Regions from separate parts of the Paenibacillus sp. RS8 genome, predicted to be linked through region 1. Evidence: riboswitches for the same ligand, from Rfam matches in the RefSeq annotation. Region 1 holds a riboswitch; each other region holds the start of a gene.
The links. Region 1 has a riboswitch for cyclic di-AMP ahead of ACDZ28_RS08285 (ubiquitin-like domain-containing protein). Riboswitches for the same ligand answer to the same signal wherever they lie in the genome.
Positions count from the first base shown of each region.

Region 2: it holds a riboswitch for cyclic di-AMP, as region 1 does, so the genes downstream of both, ACDZ28_RS25020 (APC family permease) here and ACDZ28_RS08285 (ubiquitin-like domain-containing protein) in region 1, are expected to answer to the same signal.
Region 3: it holds a riboswitch for cyclic di-AMP, as region 1 does, so the genes downstream of both, ACDZ28_RS11115 (hypothetical protein) here and ACDZ28_RS08285 (ubiquitin-like domain-containing protein) in region 1, are expected to answer to the same signal.

Region 1 covers NZ_CP168131.1:1,569,320-1,574,116, forward strand. The annotation lists gene ACDZ28_RS08275 (HD domain-containing protein) at 1-1,214, shown strand, start outside; gene ACDZ28_RS08280 (TatD family hydrolase) at 1,364-2,134, shown strand; cyclic di-AMP (ydaO/yuaA leader) riboswitch at 2,332-2,561, shown strand; gene ACDZ28_RS08285 (ubiquitin-like domain-containing protein) at 2,843-4,006, shown strand; gene rnmV (ribonuclease M5) at 4,184-4,735, shown strand; gene rsmA (16S rRNA (adenine(1518)-N(6)/adenine(1519)-N(6))-dimethyltransferase RsmA) at 4,732-4,797, shown strand, end outside.
Region 2 covers NZ_CP168131.1:5,296,976-5,301,772, forward strand. The annotation lists gene ACDZ28_RS25015 (iron-hydroxamate ABC transporter substrate-binding protein) at 77-1,084, opposite strand; gene ACDZ28_RS25020 (APC family permease) at 1,287-3,104, opposite strand; cyclic di-AMP (ydaO/yuaA leader) riboswitch at 3,228-3,386, opposite strand; gene ACDZ28_RS25025 (disulfide oxidoreductase) at 3,584-4,048, opposite strand; gene ACDZ28_RS25030 (thioredoxin domain-containing protein) at 4,045-4,797, opposite strand.
Region 3 covers NZ_CP168131.1:2,170,052-2,174,848, forward strand. The annotation lists gene ACDZ28_RS11100 (lysostaphin resistance A-like protein) at 1-263, shown strand, start outside; gene ACDZ28_RS11105 (hypothetical protein) at 345-797, opposite strand; gene ACDZ28_RS11110 (hypothetical protein) at 837-1,358, opposite strand; gene ACDZ28_RS11115 (hypothetical protein) at 1,375-1,866, opposite strand; cyclic di-AMP (ydaO/yuaA leader) riboswitch at 1,999-2,164, opposite strand; cyclic di-AMP (ydaO/yuaA leader) riboswitch at 2,585-2,774, shown strand; gene ACDZ28_RS11120 (hypothetical protein) at 2,965-3,381, shown strand; gene kdpF (K(+)-transporting ATPase subunit F) at 3,508-3,585, shown strand; gene kdpA (potassium-transporting ATPase subunit KdpA) at 3,598-4,797, shown strand, end outside.

The sequences.
Region 1 (4,797 bases):
CTATTATTTGGCGACTAATAAATACAAAGGAGTTTCAGCGTCTACGCCGAATCCGCCAGCTGGGTACCTCGTATCTGACTTTTCATGGTGCAGAGCATAGTCGGTTTTCTCATTCCCTTGGGGTATACGAAATTACACGTAGAATCATTTCGCAATTTGAACGAAGCGGGTATAAGGATTGGATTCCTGAAGAAAGTCTGCTAACCTTGTGTGCGGCTTTGCTTCATGATCTGGGGCATGGTCCATTTTCTCATTCTATAGAAGAAGCTTTTGAAATGAACCATGAGGATTGGACTTGTCGTATTATTCTGGAGGACACAGAAATAACTGAAATCTTGCGTGATGTGGAGGAGGATTTTCCTCGTAAAGTAGCTTCAGTGATCTCCAAAACTTATGAGCATGAAATCGTTGTTAATCTGGTTTCCAGTCCGCTAGATGCTGATCGCATGGATTATTTGTTGCGTGATGCGTACTATACAGGTGTAAACTATGGAACGATCGATATTGATCGGATTTTGAGAATGCTGCGTCCTTATAATGGTCGGGTTGTGGTAAAAGAATCGGGAATGCATGCGATTGAGGATTATTTAATGTCGCGTTATCAAATGTACTGGCAAGTATATTTTCATCCGGTGACACGCAGCTCTGAGATTATTTTGCGACAAATTTTCCGTAGAGCTAAGGAGCTTTTCCAAGAGGGGTACCATTTTAGTTTTATGATTAATCCGCTGGAGGATTTGTTCCGTGGAGAGGTGACAGTGAAGCAATATTTAATGTTAGATGAGGCGCTGGTACAGACGGCTTTTATGCAGTGGACGCTTGAAAAAGATGAGCTATTAAGCGACTTGTGTACCCGTTTTATTCATCGTAAACTGTATAAATATGTTGAGATGGAGAATCTTGATACAGATATGATTACTGACATTCGCAGCAGTTTTGCGGCAGCGGGACTTCACCCGGAATATGACTTGGAGATTGATTTTCCGACAGATTTACCCTATGATGTGTTCCGTCCGGGAGAAGCCTTTGACAATAAGCAAATCTTGCTGCTTGATCGACATGATCAGCTGAGGGAAATTTCAGAGGTGTCGGATATTGTACGCTCTATTAGCGGCATTCATCGTGGCAGGTATCATTTGTATTTTCCTCAAGATAAGTTGAGACAAGCGCTTACACGATTGCCATCTTCAATAGCAGAGATTTTTGCAAAATAATACAAGAAAATATGGGATTTTTGACAAGAAGAAACGATGTTTTCGTCTTTTGAAATCAATAACTGCTTCTCGTAGAAATAGACGATACAATAGATGGCGTGAAATTCACACTGTCTTATGTTAAAAAACAACAAGGAGTGACGGCAAAAATGTTTCTGTTTGACACACATACGCATCTGGATGCACCTCAATTCGACGAGGATCGCGAAGAAGTTATCGCTCGTGCTGTAGAGGCTGGCGTTAGTAAGATGATTAATATCGGATTTAATCGGGAGACGATTCCCTCTACGATGAAGCTGGCAGAATCTTATGATTATATTTATGCTGCAGTGGGCTGGCATCCACAGGATGCGATAGATATGAAAGAAGGAGATCTCGATTGGATCGCTTCTCTGTGCAGTCATAAAAAAGTGGTGGCTATTGGGGAAATTGGACTGGATTATTACTGGGATACCTCTCCCAAGGATGTGCAACATGAGGTTTTTCGCAAGCAAATCGGACTAGCCCGTGAACTAAAGATGCCGATTTGTATTCATGACCGTGATGCCCATGAAGATGTTGTACGGATTTTGCGGGAAGAAAAGGCAAATGAGGTTGGAGGCGTAATGCACTCATTCTCAGGAAGCTGGGAAACAGCAAAAATGTGCTTGAATCTTGGTTTTCATTTATCGTTTGGAGGACCCATTACGTTCAAAAATGCACGAGTGCCAAAAGAAGTGCTTGCGCAGACCCCGTTAGACCGATTATTGATCGAAACGGATGCCCCATATTTGACTCCTCATCCCTTCCGCGGGAAGCGAAATGAGAGTGCTCATGTGAAGTTGGTAGCAGAGGCGGCAGCTGAAATTAAAGGGCTAACATGGGAAGAATTGGCTAAAATAACGTATGCGAACGCACTGGAACGATTTGGGATTGAGTGAAAACGGGAGTAAAATAGGCGAAAAATAGAGAATGGCCGATATATTAAACTTTTTTAATATAAAAACGGCTGAATATTACAATATTTTAACCAAATTTTTGCTTAAACGTGGTTGAATCGTCCTTTACAACATGCATCAAAACAGGATATCATCTTTTCAGTGATGTGAGCTGTGTTATAGTGACAGCCACTGATTCATGGATCGTCTCGCTGAGTCTCCGTATGGAGAACGGGGGAACCAATATTGACCTGTCGCATGCCTGTATTTTGAATACGGCTTCGACGTGCCACAGGACAGTATTTGATTTCTTCACGTGGTCTTTGGGGTGAATTTAAGGGCAACCGCCATGAGCGGGTGACCTGAAATAGGGCGTCTCTCTTTCGTCCGAACCCGACAGCTAACCCCGTAAGCGCAAGTAAGAGAGGCAACCTCGTGCACAAGCATTCTCTATTCTGAATTTGGAGAAGCCACGAAAGAGTCCTCAATTGAACTCTTTTTAGGCTTTTTTATTTTTGAATAAATAGAATGTTGCCCACATACTGTTATATAACAGGGGTGGGAGTAGCTGTGCCGAGCAGGCGATCCATGAGCAGGAGACGCTAAGTTATTAAGTGCGTGTCCTGTGACAATCTCAAATAGTTTCGTCAAAGGAATTCAGTCCTCATGATATACAATTGACGACGGGGCTATGTAAGGAGGATGGAGAGAATGGGCGTATTCCAACCAGAAGTATCCCATGATTCGCAGTCATCCAGCAGGTCTTTCGCACTACGGTGGGAGCAAGTAAATACTCGCGTACTTTTACTTGCAGGCGTGATTTCAGTCGCTATCGCGCTACTTATTCTGCTGTACGTACACGGTCAAAGTAACAAACAATTATTTTTAGTAATAGACGGGCAGACACAGACGCTTGAAACGCGAGAAGCGCTTCTTGGTGATGTGCTGGAGAAAGAGCAAATTTCGCTGCAGCCGCATGATGAACTATCTTTAGGTCTGAGTGATGAAATAAAAGACGGTGACCGTGTCGTTATCAATCGTGCGCAGAAAATTAGCCTTACTGCGGACGGAGCAACAAAAACGTTATATACAACCGAGGATACAATCGGTAAAGCAATTGACAAAATGGGCATCACCCTAGAAGGTCATGATAAGATTTTCCCTTCGTTAGACACCGCCATTTCTGCCAACATGGGGATTAAGATTGTTCGCATCAACAAACAGACTGTACAGCGGACAACTAACTTACCCTTCAGAGTCATCAAGACAGCAGACCCCTCCCTTACTGTGGGAACAGTTAGAGTGGCACAGGCAGGCAAACCAGGCGTCATGATTCAGCATATTGAAAAGATCTACCAAGACGGAGAACTGGCCTCTATGCGCATGATTGGTAAGGAAGTACAAACGGTAACGAAAGATAAAGTTATTGCCGTTGGTACCAAACCACTTCCTAAGCCGGCTGTAGCTAAGACTACAACAACTTCCAAATCAAACACTACTTCCAAAACGGCTAAGGTTAGCGCCAAGACTAATAACGTCACAAGCAAGGCTGGCGTAGACTTTGAGTACAAGAAGATGATTAAGAACGTCTCCATGACAGCTTATTCATCAGAAGAGCCAGGTATAGGTACCAAAACTGCCTCCGGAACACGCGTAACGGAAGGTCGTACAATTGCAGTAGACCCGAATGTAATCCCTATTGGCTGGTGGGTATATATTGAGGGGCTTGGATTCCGCCGAGCTGAAGATACTGGCGGTGCCATTAAAGGCAATAAAGTAGATGTCTATTACGATTCACTGAGCCATGTGCGTAATTTCGGTCGTAAATCACGTACCGTTTATGTGATTGGACCTGTGAAGCCGGAGTTAAATTAGTTCGGAAGCTTTTGCAAATTATTCTTTGATAAGCTATAGTGATGATAACCGTTAAGGAACGCCAGATGATCATTTCGTTGATCGCAGAGCAACCGCTCATCACTTATAAATTCTTTAACCAAAAGAAGAGGAGCGAAACCTCTTCTTTTTTGCTTTTTTTGGAAGGAGTCAATAGATATGATTAAGGAATTAATTGTCGTTGAAGGTAAGAGTGATACCGTCGCTGTTAAACGCGCTGTAGAAGCAGATACGATCGAAACAGGGGGCTCGGCGGTAGACCGGACCGTAATTGCGAAGATCGCGCTTGCTATGGAGCGTAGAGGGGTGATTATTCTTACAGATCCGGATCACGCGGGTGAACGAATTCGTAAGATTGTGTCCGCAAAGGTGCCGGGCTGCAAGCATGCTTTCATTCCGGAGAAGGACGCAACCCGTAAGGGAGATATCGGTGTGGAGAACGCCTCTCCAGAGGCGATTCGTCATGCGCTACGAAACGTACATACCTCTTTTGAAGGAGCACCTGCAATAATTGGAATTGACGATCTAATGGCCGCTGGAATGCTTGTACACCCTCGGGCAGCTGAAAGACGTATGGCACTTGGTAATTTGCTTGGAATCGGATATTGTAATGGCAAGCAGCTGTACAAGCGGCTGGCGATGTTTGGAATTACGCGGGAGGAATTTGCCGGAGCTCTCGCCCAAATTGATCAGGGGGGCATTACTTCATGAGTGGTAGAGAGGAAATTTCAACTCCAAAACGGACAAAAGAGATTATTCAACGTTATGGATTT
Region 2 (4,797 bases), 3.4 Mb from region 1:
TAGTATCCTAAGATACTTGATCTGCACGCCCTTCCCCACCAAAAGATCAGTCTCATTCATGGTGAATTACGACTTTTTATTTCACAAGACTTTTTAACACATCATCAATAATTTTGCCGCCAGCGTTCGCACCACTGTATAACCAGCTGCTGGTTGAGCTCATTTCATGCACATTACCAGCTTTTACAGCCGGGATACCTTTCCAAATTGCACTGTCCAGGATTTCCGAACCCTCAGTCTTATCACTGTTTACAAGAATAATATGATCTGCCGTCAGCTCAGAAAGCTTCTCTAGCGAGATTGGATTCCAAGTAGCTCTTGTACCAACAGGAATTTCTGTTACTAAGTTAGGCAGCGTTACACCAAGGTCTGTGTATAACACAGCACCACTACTGCGTGTTTCATCTACAATATAGAAGTTCTTTTGTACCAACCATAAAATCGCCACGGACTCTTGACCAATAGCTCCTTTAAGCTCTTCTTTCGCAGCAGCCGCTTTGTCTTCATACTCTTTAATGGCTTTCTCTGCTTCAGGGGTCTTGTTCAGAATTTCACCAATCTTGAGCAGCGATTTACGCCAATCTTGATTTAGTTCATCCCCAATCACATAAGTCGGTGCAATCTTATTCAGTTGGTCGTAGATACCGTTCTGTACAGAAGACTCCGATGGGATGAGAATAAGATCCGGAGCAAAGCTGGTTACTGCCTCGAGCGGAAGATCGTAGCTAATGGTAGGCACATCTTTCAATTCAGCGGCCAGATAATCCTGAACACCATTCGGTACGGACCATTGTGCTACTGGAGTCACGCCCAGAGTTACCAGAGCATCCTCCAAATAAGAACCCAGTACACGCGTTGGATTAGCCGGAATCGTTACTTCATGCCCCATTGCATCCGTTAACGTCTTAGGCGCTGCAGGAGCTTCTGTGGCTTCAGCAGTAGGTGCTGCTGTAGGCTCTGATCCTGTGTTTGATGCGTTACCGGAATTATTATTACCGCAAGCGGATAAAAATAGCACCATCACCATTAATCCGATCATCGTTAATTTCATGCTTCCAAATCTTTTTCTGTTAAACCAAAACATTTAATACCCTCCTAGTGTGTACAAGCTATGTTTTCTCAAAGATGTTGATTGTCTCTGTCTCACCTTTAAATGATATTGATTCTCATTCTCTATGTCAACATATAAATTTTAAATTTTGTGGATTTGTAACAATTTCCTTCTTTAAAATACAAAAAAGGCTATATTCCGAACGTTCCGGATATAGCCTCTCCTTAAGGGTTCACTATTTATTCAAATGATAAGGGACAGTCGCTACCACAACATCTTTTGAATTCATTAGGTAAGAACGGATTAAAAAGCTGGTCTGATTATGAAGTACAGCTTGCCACCAATGCTTAGTGATAAATTGTGGGATCAGGATCGTGATATGATCCGTTGCTGCGGTCTTCCACTCCACTGTATCAATAAATTTCAGTAACGGACGAATAATACTGCGATATCTGGAACGGAGTACAATCAGGCGTACACCTGGGCTCCACTCCTCCCACCGTTGCTCCATCTTTTGGATGTCCTCTTCATCAAATCCAACATATACTGCTACAACATTATCCGTTAAAGACTTGGCATAGCTAATGGAATGCAGTACAGCACGTGTTACACCGGCAACAGGGACAACAACCGTGCTGCCTTTAATCAAAGGTTTATCGGTACTCGGACATATACGAAGCTCATCTGCAATATTCAAATAGTGCTTGTGGATACGGTAGAACACGAACATTACAGCAGGTAAGAAAATGAAAGCCATCCATACGCTTGAGAACTTAGTAATGATAAAAATAAGTGTAATCGTCAATGTAGTCAGCATACCAATGGTATTTACAACAAATCTTTTTTTCCATCCCGCTGGTTTGGTTTTAAACCAATGAACCATCATTCCTAGCTGTGACAATGTGAATGGAATGAAGACGCCAACCGCATAAAGAGGAATCAGGCTTTCTGTATTTCCGTGGAATGCAGCTACAAGCAGAGCTGACAGAACACCTAGAAAAATAATACCATTGGAGAAGCCTAGACGGTCACCACGAACCATAAAAGCATGCGGCATATATTTATCTTTTGCAAACATAAATGCAAGCAGCGGGAACGCTGAGTATGCCGTATTAGCCGCCAAGAACAAAATTACTGCTGTGATACCTTGTATGAAAAAATATAAAGTTCCGCGACCAAAGGTCGATTCAGCGATCTGAGAAACAACTGTGGCCTTTTCGTCAGGCACTATGCCGTACCAATACGCCAGGAGTGTGATGCCTGTGAACATAAATCCAAGTATAACTCCCATGACCATTAAGGTCTTGGCTGCATTCTTTTCTGCAGGTGCTTTAAAGTTTGGAATAGCATTAGATACAGCCTCTACACCCGTAAGAGCCGAACAGCCAGAACTGAAGGCTTTTAATAGTAGAAACAAACTAACATTAGAAACAGCAGCGCCAATTTCAGGGACATTCGCATGCACGCCACCTGCTGCATATTTAATAATACCGGAGATAATCAACACTACAATCGACACCACGAACAAATACACTGGGATTGCGATGAATGAAGCTGATTCTGTAACTCCGCGAAGATTAATTAAAGTAAGAAGAATAATAACGGATACTGCAATAAGAACGGTGTGATTATGAAGACTTGGAAAAGCCGATGTGATCGCATCCGTCCCTGCCGACGCACTAACAGCAACGGTCAGAATGTAATCCACTAACAAAGACCCTCCTGCTAAAAGCCCTGTCGGAACACCAAGATTACTCTTGGCAACGATGTAAGCTCCGCCTCCCTGAGGATAAGCGTAGATCGTCTGCCGATAGGATAAAATCAGGATGGCCAGCAGGCCCAATACGGCTAATGCAATTGGCAGGGAATACCAGATGGCAGTAAACCCTGCAGCCACTAGTACAATCAGAATTTGTTCCGTTCCGTAGGCTACAGACGAGAGCGCATCAGAAGACAGGACAGCCAGTGCTTTAACCTTGGATAACTTTTCATGATCGAGTTCGTTCGACTTCATCGGACGCCCGATCAATAGTCGTTTTACCTTGCTTACCATGGTGGATACAGTTCCTTTCTTTGGGAGCTGAAACGGAAATTCCGCGCGCTGTTTTCATTGGTGGATTTCATAAATGCAGACACTAAAAATAGCATACGGAAATGATCCGCATGCTATGCATGGTCATTATCCCACCTTTGCTTACGAGGTTAGCTGGCGGATTCGGGCTGTGGTATAGCCCTACGGTTTAAGTCCAATCGACCCATTCCGATTCACCCCATTGGCATGAATGCCAAGTTTGGTTCCCCCGTTTTTCCTAAGAAAATTCAGCGCATATTCAACTTCTCACAAGGTCTAATATTAGTCTACAAAGTGGTTACAGTAAAGCGTTGAAAAAAATGAAAAAAGAATGAAAAAACATCCAGTAAGCGCAAATACAGCGTCTTATTGGATGCTCTCTTTCATTCTCTTCAATTATCCCTCTGGATCGTGTTTTTAATCACTTTTCACATTTTTTCGGATCACTTAAAGTTAAAAAATCAAAATCCTAAACTTTCCTCTGTATCTAACTCCATCACTTCTTCTTCCTTACGTCCGTACCAAAGTAAAATACTAATTAAAGCAAAAGCGATTAACGCAAGGAATGGTATTGTAATGAATCCAAAAAAGTTCAAGTAATCCTTATTACAAGGAACACCAATTGTACAAGGAAGAACTTTACTTAACGCAGGAATTTTCTGTTCCGCATAGTGATAGATCGAGATACTGCCACCAATCAAGCTTAGTGGAAGTACATAAGGGATAATCCGTTTATCCCCTCGAAACGTTGCAATTCCCAAGAGGAATAACTGAGGATACATGAAAATTCTCTGGAACCAGCAAAGCTTACAAGGTTCATATTTCAATACTTCGCTCAAATACAAGCTACCGGCAACAGCAACTAAAGAGACGAACCAGGCCAGATACAGGCAGTTACGCTTGCAAAAAGATAGGAACTTTGTCACTTTGCCTCCACAGCTTTTGCGGCGTCATTGATTTCAGTTGAAATCGCTTCAATGTTAAATGGATCCGCAGTCTTTACTCCATTGATGTAGAGGGATGGCGTTGTAGTTACCCCTGCTTCAGTAGCTAGCTGCATGCCCTTATTTAGGTCATCTGCATACGTACGATCCTTGATATCTTTACGTAGCAGTTCGTAATCAATAGCTAACTTCTCTTTCTCCGCAAGGCTTACTAAGAAATCTTCAGTTGCCCATTCTTCGCTCTCATCACCTTGCTGTGCGTATACAGCATCGTAGAACTTCCAGAATTCATCTTTATTCTGATGATATACAGATAATGCAGCAAGTGAGGCAGTCTCAGAGTCTGGACCAACGAAAGCCATATTTACAAAGTAGAGCGCTGCTTTTCCCTCGTTGACAAAATCTTGAACAATCTTCGGTTTAACTGAAGTTGCAAATTGGGAACACGCTGGACATTTTAAATCACCAAATTCAACAATTTTAACAGGTGCATCCTCTTTACCGACTCTAGGTAGCTCACTGTAATTGAATTCCACTGGTTCTCCCGTAGTGGCATTTTTTGCGGCATCTTTCGAAGCTAACATAAACAATCCAACAAAAATGATGACTACTAAAGCAATTGAACCAATAATTAAAATTCTCGTCTTCTGCTTTTGTTGCTCCTGTTCTACCCGCCGTTTCTCTTGTTTGCTTAGCTGGGGAACGCTTGTACTTTTATTAGGTTTACTCAA
Region 3 (4,797 bases), 600 kb from region 1:
AGACTCGAATTACAGGCTTGATTAAGAATAAATATCTTGCCATTGTAGTGGTTGGATTATTATTTGCGTTGATGCATATTCCTTTTCAAATGAGTATGGTTAATATGACCTTTATGGATTATTTAATTACTAATTGGGTGTATATGATTCAATTGATGGTTATGCATATTTATTTTGTCTATCTTTATACTCGAAATAATAATATCCTTGTCCCAATCATTAGTCATACCCTCATAGATTTTATTCAATTATATATGAAGTAACTCCCACGGGAGGGTTGAAATGCTGAATGTCAGCCCTCCAACTACGCTAGGTAGCTTTTCGACCAAAGTGAGCTCCGAGGGCTATACAACAGACAAATTACCGCTAGGCAGCAATTCCTCTTGAGCAGTCATTTGCTCCCGCACATGTCTAAGCTGATCTTTCAGTACAGGAACGCTCTTTTGCAGGATAATGCTAATTTGAGGTAAAGATAGCTTTAGGCCATACCACATCACTTTTACGAGCTGTTCCTCCCAAGGCAGTGCCTTGGCAGACAGAAGAGACCGGCGTGCGTAATAATCGGCGCATTGTCGGATACAAGAGCGGTAAGCTTCGATAGAGAATAGCTGGCTGTCGAAGCTTTTTTGACGGAATATTTTATGAAGCTCTTTAAAAGTACGGATAGTAACTCTCTCGGCTTCTGCTGATTGTTGTAACAACATAGAACTGAGCGCATAGATATCATTCGTATTCTTTTGAACACACTCTGCAAATATAGTTCTACGGGGTGATTCGGCAGGTAAGGGGTCAGGCATGATAAACACGATCCTTTCAGAATGGGTTATGTGATGAACCTATAATATAGAAAAGTAAGAAATGGATTTGTTGATAAGCTCGGCGGTATCAGGTTCTGGATAACTATGCTTTTGAAGCGCAATACTGGATACGGTCTTAGATGGTTTATAGTATAGCCGCCCCCCTCTGGAATCTCTTCCACCGGCGACAGCTCTGTACAGACGACCTTGCTGGATATGATCTGCCAATGATTTACCCTGCAGCTTGGCTTTTAAATCCTGTAAAGCATCTTGCACTAGCTCAAACTGAGTCTGATCCCACTCTGAACCATGGGTACGTACTTTATCTATCGCTTCCTCAAGCCGGCAGTGGTATATCATTCTGAGAAAAGAACTCCATTTAATAAGGTCGAAGGTTCTGGTATTGGCTGAGATAAGACATGCCCCCCAGCTGCTCCCCCCTTTACAGGTAAGTTTCAGGATGCCATACCGGCTGCCTGGATCAGCTTCCATTCCATAGTGAATAGGCTCAGGTGAATCAAAGACGAATACTTCAATGCGAGATAGTCTTCGCTGGTCCATGACAAGTTGCTCCTCCCTAGGTTTCCAAAAGCTTAAGCTCAACATGGTGAGTAAGGTTAGCCTTCTCTATACAGGCAAGCATTTCAGCTTCGTTCTCACAGACTGCGGCATGCTCCAGCCATAGTCGGAATTTCTGTTTACGTATAATGGATAAATGTAAGGGGAAGGTGCTGCGGGATCTCATTACGTACCAACCAATAGCAACGTCCTTCCAAGGTTTCTTAAAAGCGGCGAGCCACGGAAAACATTGGTGTGCCGACCAATCCTGCAGCTGCTGCTTTTCTCTGATATTTTTATATATTTCGTATATAATTCTTCGGTCCATACAGCACTCACAAGTAGAAGGGCTGCTGAAATGGCGCAAGGATTCAATTTGGTTCTGACCAAATGCATAGCCGACAATAGTTCTGTGATGATCCTCTTCGAACCATAACGCTCCAAAGCAAACATAATTTAGACTTATCGGCTCAAGCAGCCCTTGCTGAGTTCCCCAATAATAGTGTTTCATTCCTTTCACCCCGTCCAGCATGCTATTACCCGGGTAGGTTCAGGTAACGCAAAAACCGCAGCAAGAGGAGGACCTCTGCTGCGGTTTTGGAATACAGGCATACACACCTGTGCCAAAGCGTGGCGGATCAAGGGTCTCTCTCTTTACGCTTACGAGGTTAGCTGTCGGATTCGGACGGTGAGAGTCGCCCTACCTATGTGAGACTTGAACAGTCTCCTTCGGATTCACCCCAAGTAGGCCATGTGGCCCGATGGTTCCCCCGTTCCCTGCAAATACAGGAACTCAGCGTTGATTGTATTTCGTGAAATAGATTCAATCCGAATCATACTCTTTTCAAGGTGTTTCTGTAAAAGCAGAAAGTGTTCTTTTGAGCGCAATTTGAACCATATCCTACCGACTACGACGAAAAATCCTGCCAAATAGGTATTTATTGCGTGTTATCGAGCTTCTTCCTCGTTTAATCTCGACTTCTCGTTTCCTTTCCTATATAGGCGATTTTTGGTGATTTCTCCAGCTGTGGTGAATAAAATCACAGAGTCCGTCCGCTTTTCGCTAATTGATTCAAATTCGAGTAAACAAGAGATATAGAGAGATTGAATATCAAGTAAGCGCTATCCAATGCGAAAATAGTTTTTAATTTGCATTATTTTGGCATCAATCACGTTTTACAATACTTCCTGCATAAGGGTATGATTACTCCTGTTTCAACAACAATCGAATATTTGATCCGCTTAATTTCCGGTAAGGAAAGCGGGGGAACCAACAATCGGCAGACGATGTGAGAGTCGGAAGCCGGTTATGGGGTGAATCCTGTAGAAGATACGAGTGAGCTCGCATCTATACAGGTAGGGCGACTCTCACCGCCCGAATCCGACAGCTAACCTCGTAAGCGTATGGAGAGAGGATGAGTGCAATGTGACCGCTAGCGAGCCACAGAGGAGAATCCTTTGTGGCTTTTTGCTGTGCTTTTTTAAGCAAAGCATTTATGGAAAACCTCACGAAGAGGTCGTTATATTCATCATTAGCGGTAGCTTTTCTTTCAAGACCAGGGTGATCAAGCTCTGATCTTACAAGCAAAGCATTTGAGGAGAATAAGAGATGACAGATCAGAATGAATATGTACTGGTATGTGCGCCAACGAAGGCAGGAGAACATTTTATTAAGCTTCTAAAATTTAGAGGCATTAAGATGGCGGGATTGACCAACAACTTGCCTGAGAAGTCCCTACTTGAAGAGATGGGGATTGAGAAAGTCGTTCTAGTAGATACCCGCCATCAGAATACTTGGTTTCGCCCCCCGTTCCCGGTAGGCCGGGTATATCTGTTCGAGAGCAGCTTTACGTTATGCTGCCGCTACATTCAGATGTGCCGCACCTGGACGACGCAGCCGATTTTTGTGATCACAAGCTCAATAAATCCTAGATTGGTCTATAAAAGACTTGGTGCAAGTTATGTAATCTATTCCCACAGTGGTGATGCTGATTTTCTAATCGATAAATCACCTCATCAAGGATAAAAGAAGGAGTGCGGGAGATATGATGGATCTGTATATGGTGGCTTCGTTAGCTGTAATTTACGGGTTGTTTTATGGATTTATGCGCTGGTGCGCAGGTGTAGTTGAGGATACAGGGAGGGATAAGCTGTGATTCTAGTCATCGCTGTTACCCTACTGCTGTTTTTATATCTTGTTTACGCATTGATTCATCCGGAGAAATTTTAAGGAGGGGCATTCATGGGCATTTTGCAAATCGTAGCTGTAATCGTCATTCTCATCTTGCTGGTTAAGCCGATGGGCACGTATTTATATCATGTATTTTCTAATGAACCCAATCGTACGGATCGATGGTTTGGAGGCGTGGAAAAAGGGATTTATAAGCTGATCGGACTGAAAAAACGGGAAGGGATGTCCTGGAAAAAGTATGCGCTCAGCTTTGTTTTAACGAATATCGTACTGGTTACTTTCAGCTATATCTTTCTTCGATTGCAGCGGGGTTTACCGCTAAATCCGAATGGAATTGCGGATATGGAACAGACGCTTTCGTTCAATACGGTGATCAGCTTTATGACTAATACGAACCTGCAGCATTACAGCGGGGAGACGGGACTTTCGTATTTTTCACAAATGGCTGTCATCACGATGATGATGTTCACGTCTGCAGCGAGCGGATTTTCAGTTGCGGTTGCCTTTGTCAGAGGGATCACAGGACGCACATCAGTCGGGAACTTCTTCGAGGATTTCGTCAAAGCACATATTCGTGTGTTCATTCCGCTGGCTCTGCTAGTTTCATTGGTAATGGTAGGACTACATGTGCCGCAAACCCTCAAGCCATCACTTGAAGTCACTACACTAGAGGGGCAAACGCAACAGATTGCTATCGGTCCAGTAGCTTCTCTGGAATCGATCAAGCATTTGGGCACGAACGGAGGTGGCTTCTTCGGGGCCAATTCATCGCATCCTTTTGAGAACCCTAATCCACTTACGAACGTGCTGGAGATTCTTTCTATGTGGATGCTGCCAGCTTCGCTCCCTTATATGTACGGACTGTTTGCTAAGAACAAACGTCAGGGCTGGGTTATTTTTACCGCAATGATGACCTTGTTCGTACTACTGCTGGGACTGAACTATTATGCTGAATCAAAGGGTAATCCGGCGATCAATGCACTAGGAATCGAATCTTCGCAAGGCAGCATGGAAGGTAAAGAGGTCCGCTTCGGCATTCCGCAGTCTTCCTTGTTTACTTCAGTAACAACCGCAGCTACGACAGGTAGTGTTAACAATATGCATGATACGCTGACACCTCTGGGAGGTATCACGCCTCTGGCACTGATGATGCTCAACAATGTCTTTGGGGGTAAAGGTGTCGGACTGATCAATATGCTGATGTATGCGATTCTGGGTGTCTTCCTGTGCGGTCTGATGGTCGGCAGGACA